One region of the Paenibacillus sp. NPDC055715 genome, then DNA from elsewhere that is predicted to be linked to it. Evidence: riboswitches for the same ligand, from Rfam matches in the RefSeq annotation. Region 1 holds a riboswitch; the other holds the start of a gene.
The links. A riboswitch is a leader RNA that binds a small molecule or an ion and turns the genes downstream of it on or off. The one in region 1 is predicted to bind S-adenosylmethionine.
Positions count from the first base shown of each region.

Region 2: it holds a riboswitch for S-adenosylmethionine, as region 1 does, so the genes downstream of both, metA (homoserine O-acetyltransferase MetA) here and ACWGOO_RS16515 (methionine ABC transporter ATP-binding protein) in region 1, are expected to answer to the same signal.

Region 1 is NZ_JBSHGA010000009.1:135,335-138,846, reverse strand. Features, by position in the region: gene ACWGOO_RS16525 (UbiD family decarboxylase) at 1-282, shown strand, start outside; gene ACWGOO_RS16520 (Cthe_2314 family HEPN domain-containing protein) at 336-1,055, shown strand; SAM riboswitch class I at 1,187-1,326, shown strand; gene ACWGOO_RS16515 (methionine ABC transporter ATP-binding protein) at 1,461-2,483, shown strand; gene ACWGOO_RS16510 (methionine ABC transporter permease) at 2,480-3,148, shown strand; gene ACWGOO_RS16505 (MetQ/NlpA family ABC transporter substrate-binding protein) at 3,223-3,512, shown strand, end outside.
Region 2 is NZ_JBSHGA010000001.1:598,303-601,814, forward strand. Features, by position in the region: gene ACWGOO_RS02840 (aminotransferase class I/II-fold pyridoxal phosphate-dependent enzyme) at 1-12, opposite strand, end outside; gene ACWGOO_RS02845 (PLP-dependent transferase) at 9-1,193, opposite strand; gene metA (homoserine O-acetyltransferase MetA) at 1,318-2,235, opposite strand; SAM riboswitch class I at 2,356-2,481, opposite strand; gene corA (magnesium/cobalt transporter CorA) at 3,038-3,512, shown strand, end outside.

The DNA.
Region 1 (3,512 bases):
GAGCGTTTGTCTGTGGGCGAGCAGGAATGGCCGCTTGTCTTTATTGTAGATGATGCCAAGGAAGTCGTTCGTTCACAAGCATCATTCCTGTGGACGGTGTTTACGCGATTTAACCCGGCTACGGATATGTATGCAGACAGCGAGGTGCGTTTGCATCATCTGAACTACAAGCTGCCAATTGTGGTGGATGCACGCATGAAGCCCGGCTACCCGGATGAAGTGTTGCCGCGCGAGGATATTGTTAAGCTTGTAGACCAACGGTGGACGAGTTATTTCGCTTGACGCCCTAATCAACCCAACAACCGGATTTTACATTCATAAAAGGAGGCGTGGGCATGATACGCAAGCTGCTAGGCGAGCCGCCACGTGTGAACAAGGGCATCCTGCTGGATGCTATGAACAGCATGTCAGATATGCTGAAACTGCTGAAGCGGCAAATTCAGGCCAGTGGAGATCCGACTCATGATTTTCGCAAGGCGGATATTTTGACACGCGGCCTGATGTCATCTTTGGATGAGCTGGAGCAGAGCCATCATGCTGCCGCCTTTTTCCGAATGAAAGTCAAAGCCGGATATGCCGAGGATATGAGCGTTGGTGAAAAATCGGATTACGCGCTGTATGTTTACTTTTATAAGGATGGGTTTGTGCGGGTATTTTCTATTTTGGATAAGCTCGGGAACTGGCTCAATGATCTGTATGATCTGAAAACAGGTCAGTACAAGGCGCATTATTCGTATTTTACAGTGCTGCGGCAATTCAGATATTTGAAATTGCATCCTGATATGACGGACAGCTTAAATGATATCAAGGACTCATACACTGACGCGATTAATCGGTTACGCAAGCGGCGCAACACCGAAATACACTATATGAATACGGAAATGCAGGATGATCTCTGGCAACGGCATCGTGCTCTGTATGGCAAGATACAACTGGAGGATCTGGATCATCACCTGGAGGATTTGAAGCAAGGTCTGGAGATGGTGAACCGTTCCCTGGCGACTGCCTTTCGTTATACGGTGAAACAATGGGAGAACCGGGAATCTCGTCCATGATTATGTCAGAAAATATCCTTTGACAAAGCTATGTAAACTATCCTATACTGAAATCTAGTTTCAGAAAAATGCTCGAATTATAATTTTAATAGCAAATTTAACGGACAGCTAAAGCTGGAGTTTAACATATTTTCTTATCCAGAGAGGTGGAGGGACTGGCCCGATGAAGCCCGGCAACCCGTTCTTTTCCGGTGTGAAACACCGGAAGGGAACATTATGGTGCTAATTCCTACAAAACCGCTAGACTTATAACGGTTTTGATAGATGAGAAAAGGTTCGCATGGTGGGGCCCTTTTCATTTCTGTGAAAGGGGCTCTTTTTGTATAATCATGAGATGGGATTTTATAAATCCTGGAGATGAAGTCGTTGAAAAGGGTAAGGAAGAGTGAAGGGGGTTGCAGCACGTTGATAGAGCTTAAGCAATTAACCAAGCATTATGGCAAAGGAAGCCGGCGCGTTAGCGCGCTGTCCGGATTGAATCTTTCTATAAAGCGTGGTGAAATATTTGGAGTCATCGGTCATTCCGGGGCAGGGAAAAGCACGCTGATCCGCTGTATTAATTTATTGGAACGTCCGACCTCGGGCGAAGTATGGGTAGATGGCGTAAATCTCGCCTCGGTGAGCCAATCACAGTTACAGAAACAGCGTCGTAAAATCGGAATGATCTTTCAGCATTTTAATTTGTTATCCTCGGCGACGGTGTATGACAATATTGCATTTCCATTACGTCTGGTGAATATGCCGAAGCAGAAGCTGGATCAGAAGGTTCGTGAATTGCTGGAACTGGTCGGTCTGGAAGAACACAGCGGGAAATATCCGTCACAGCTCTCGGGTGGACAGAAGCAGCGGGTAGGTATTGCACGAGCGCTTGCCAGTGATCCTCATGTACTGCTGTGCGACGAGGCGACTTCGGCGCTTGATCCGCAGACGACAGGGTCCATCCTGAAATTGCTGTTAGACATTAACCAGCGCTTTAATTTAACCATCGTACTGATTACGCATGAAATGCATGTCATTCAAAGCATCTGTGATCATGTTGGTGTCATTCATGATGGTAACATCGTGGAGCAGGGGCCAGTGGCGGAAGTATTCCTGAAGCCACAGCATCAAGTAACCAAAGACTTTATCCAGCGTGAGTCTGAGCATCCCGAGGAGCTGCAAGCAGCGATTGCAGCAGCAGGAGGCGGCGAATCGGCGCAGGTTGTACGAATTTCATTTTTGGGCAGCAAGACATACGATGCGATTCTGTCGCGAACGGCTCGTAATACCGGTGTTGATTTTGCGATCTTGCAGGGAACCATCTCCACAATTAAAAATGTACCGTATGGACAGCTTATCGTCCGTTTTGAAGGAAATCAGGAGGATATTGAGCATACGCTGCGCGAAGTGTCTGGTCAGGGACTTGATGTGGAGGTGATCGGACAATGAGTGAACTTGATTTTTCACAAGTGAATTGGGAAGAAATGGGTAACTCTACATTAGAGACACTTCAGATGCTCGGTGCATCTGCGTTGTTTACCCTTATTATTGGTTTGCCGCTCGGTATTTTATTGTTTTTGGCAAGCCGCTCTTCATGGAGTCTGATGAAGGTGATATACGTTGTACTTTCCTTTATCGTAAACATTTTGCGTTCCGTACCGTTTATTATTTTGATTGTTGCACTGATTCCTTTTACACGTTCGCTGGTGGGGACTTCCACGGGGGTGCTGGGTACGATTCCACCGCTGGTCATTGGTGCTGCGCCATTCTTGGCCCGTCTCGTTGAGACGTCATTGCGCGAAGTGGACAAGGGTGTCATCGAGGCTGCACAAGCCATGGGCGCCTCAACAGGGCAGATTATCCGTCGGGTGCTGTTGCGTGAGGCACTGCCGGGTCTGCTCGCCGCATTAACGATTACCGTCGTTACGCTCGTATCCTATACAGCGATGTCCGGTATGATTGGAGGCGGTGGTCTGGGTACATTGGCGATCAACTACGGATACTACCGTTATGAAACGGCTATAATGATCGTTGCGGTCGTACTGATGGTCATACTGGTGCAACTGCTGCAAATGGCGGGTGACCGTCTGGTGCGGCATTATACTCGAAAATAGGGAAACTATATAGATAGCCTTATTGATCAGGGTGTCTGAATGCTAACATTACATTTCATTGGAGGGTTAATAACATGAAGAAATGGGTATTGGCTGTATTAAGCTTGACATTAATTGCTGTGCTGGCTGCTTGCGGTACAAACAATGCAGCCGAAAATAAAGGTGGATCACCACGTGAAGTAGAGCTGAAAGTTGGAGCTTCTCCTGTGCCGCATGCGGAAATTTTGGAAGCGATCAAGCCTCAGTTGGAAAAAGAGGGCATTCGTCTTCAAGTCGTTCAGTTTAACGACTACGTACAACCGAACGTACAATTGTTCGACAAGCAACTGGATGCTAACTTCTACCAACATGTACCTTACATGAA
Region 2 (3,512 bases), on a different contig from region 1:
GTCCTCAATCATTGCCGTTCCCCTCCTTCGATTTCTTGACGTGCCGCTTCCAGCGCTGAACGCAAATCTTCAATTAAATCATCCGTATGTTCAATGCCGACGGAGAAGCGCAGCAACCGATCATCCACTCCCACTGCATCCCGAATCTCAACCGGTATATCGGCATGTGTCTGTACAGCAGGATAAGTCATTAACGATTCCACACCGCCCAGACTTTCTGCAAAAGCAATAAGCTTAATATTTCGAAGCAATGGCTCCACATAACGGGCATCTTTTACTTTAAAAGAGAAAATACCTGTGTTGCCGCTGGATTGTTTATTTTGAATTTCACGACCAGGATGACCCTCAAGCCCCGGATAAAACACCTCAGCCACCGCCGGATGCGTCAGCAGATAATTGGCCAGCACCGTCGCATTGTGCTCATGCCGATCCATACGCAGCGCCAATGTTTTCATGCCCTTCATCAGCTGATAGCTATCGCTCGGAGACAGTACAGCACCAATGGAATTATGAAGGAAGGAAATTTCGGCTGATAGCTCCTTACCCTTGGTTACGATCAAGCCTGCCAGCACATCATTGTGTCCGCCCAGATACTTGGTTGCGCTATGTACTACAATATCTGCACCCAACTCCAAAGGACGCTGGAAATATGGGGTTAACAGCGTATTATCTACAATGGTAAGCAACTGACGTTGTGACGCCCATTCGGCTACAGCCCGAATATCGGTAATCATCATTAATGGATTCGTAGGCGTTTCTATGAATACCGCTTTGGTATTCGGTCGACATGACTGCTCGATAGCTTCAAGATCGTTCGTATCCACATAGCTCGCAGTCACGCCGAATCTGGATAAAATACGTTCCAGCAAACGATACGTGCCTCCATACAGATCCAGCGATACAATCAGATGATCTCCTTGTCCAAACAGGGCAAATACCGTTTGCAACGCCGCCATACCTGAACTGCATGCAAAGCCTGCATCACCGGATTCCAGTGTAGCGGACGCCTCTTCCAGCACCTTGCGTGTCGGATTGATCGTTCGAATGTAATCAAATCCTGTGCTTTGACCCAGACGGGGATGGCGAAACGCTGTAGACTGATAAATCGGAAAGTTCACCGCTCCGGTTACCGGCTCTTCGATTGAACCAATTTGTGCTAACCTGCTTTCGATTTTCCACTGTTTCTCACTCATATGAATCCTCCCGTTGATTTCCATAATAGGTGCTGTAACATATGCTGCAAAATGGGATTATCAAATCTATACTGCTGCGCTGCTGCAATGTGGTACTGCGGAGATATAAACGTCAAGCCCCTTTTTAGATCTGGGGCCCGATATCGAAAGGTGTTTCTTGGTATACATAATAGTTGAGCCAATTTGAAAATAATAAATTGGCATGCGCACGCCAGGTTGAGGGCGGTATACGCTCAGGGTCATTGTTGGGAAAATAATTTTTCGGTAATTCAATATCCATCCCTTTGGCGACATCACGATCATATTCCCATTTCAGGGAAAGTGGATCGTATTCGGAATGTCCCGTCACAAAGATTTGTCTGCCATCACGCGTAGCTACCAGATACACTCCGGCTTCCTCAGATTCGGATAAAAGCTCCAGTTCGGCAATATGCTCAATATCTTCGGGTCGAACCTCTGTATGCCGGGAATGAGGTGCATAAAACAATTCATCAAAACCGCGTAGCAACTTCGCTTTAGGTTTAATAACGCTATGTGGAAAAACGCCAAAACATTTGTAATCAAGTCCGTATTTGGGAACGCCGAAATGATGGTACAGACCCGCCTGTGAGGCCCAACAGATATGCATGGTCGAAGTTACATTCGTTTTCGTCCATTCAAAAATTTGCCGGATTTCCTCCCAGTAGTTCACATTCTCAAACTCAAGCTGTTCAACGGGTGCTCCCGTAATAACCATGCCGTCAAAACGACTGTTTCTGATCTCGCCAAACGTTTTATAAAACATGCTCAAATATTCCTGCGATGTATTTTTAGATACATGCGACTTCATGTGTACCAATGTAACGTCCACTTGAAGCGGAGTATTGCCAACCAGACGCAACAGTTGAGTTTCCGTTGTTTCTTTGGTAGGCATCAAATTCAAAATGGCGATGCGCAACGGACGAATATCCTGATGATAGGCTAGACTTTCATCCATTACAAAAATATTTTCGCTCTCCAGCACTTCCTTGGCAGGTAGTGTATCCGGAATTTTAATCGGCATGTAAACTCACTCCTTGTTCGGTGAAGTTTTTGCGAAAATCGTCATGTTGAGATGCCGGGCATATCATAAAAAGACCTTCCTCGGTTACGAGAAAGGTCATATTTGTATCCATATGCGCCTCTCTCATCTGTCAGGGCATCGCTCTTTGTAAGAAGCGCGCGTCCTGCAAGAATTAGCACCGTACGATTAAAATCGCCGGTTGCCGGGTATCATCGGGCTAGTCCCTCCACCTGCTCTTGATAAGATTTCGCTATATTCATTTTGGGTTCATAAAAAGTTCTTGTTGTTCACTTTAATGCATCCGCTGGGCCTCGTCAAGATGGAACTTGTAATTTAGCGCCTTTCATTCACATTTCGTCTTACTTTTCCATATGTTAAATCATACATTACTCTATCGCCGAAGCTCTTGTCACTACTGTTGATTTAGCCCGCGATTTTGCGCTTGAAAGGCTGTAGGTCGAGCGTTATACTATACAAGTGCTATAGGCCGAAAATATGGAGCAGTGGTGCAGATTTAGAGTGCTTTCTGCGATACTGTGGCAACCTAAAAAAGAACATTTGTGAGGTGAAATCCGGAATGGAAGGCGACCCGAGTCCGAATAGGCGGCGATCCCTGAACAACAGCATAGGAATGACTTCAGCTTGCCGAAAGACGGGGCGCCAGGCTCTGCATGCTCCAAAAGCCTCTGGCTTTTGATGGGGATGCCGCTTACCTGATCCGGCTAACTGGCTAACTGAGTCCATTCCTTATGCTTGAGGTACACGTATTTTCCGTTACGACGGAGCATAAGGAGTGACATATATGAAAATCCGTTTGGTAAACAACGGGGTTTTTACCCCTGTCGAAGAAATTGAAATGGCGCTTACTCCGCCAGCAGAAGGCTTTTATTGGATTGATGCCGATGTTGATGATCTGGCAGTGCTCCAGCCTCTGTTCTCCATGCATGATCTCGCGGTAGAGGACTGTTTGAGTGAAGAAGAGCAGCGTCCGAAGATTGAAATTTACGAGAGCCATTATTTTATCGTTGTAAACAGCATTCGTTTTGATGATGAAGAAATATTTTTACGTGCCTTGAACATTTTTCTCGGCCGCCATTTTATCATTACGGTGACCAAGCAGAAAATCAATGAGCTTCGCACCCTCAAGCCTATGCTGTGGGAGCAGGAGGTCAGCCAACCTGACCGTTTTATGTATCTATTGGTTGATTTGATTGTTGACAACTATTTTCTGGTTGGTGACCGGATTGAGGTTCGCATTGAGAAGCTGGAAGAAGACA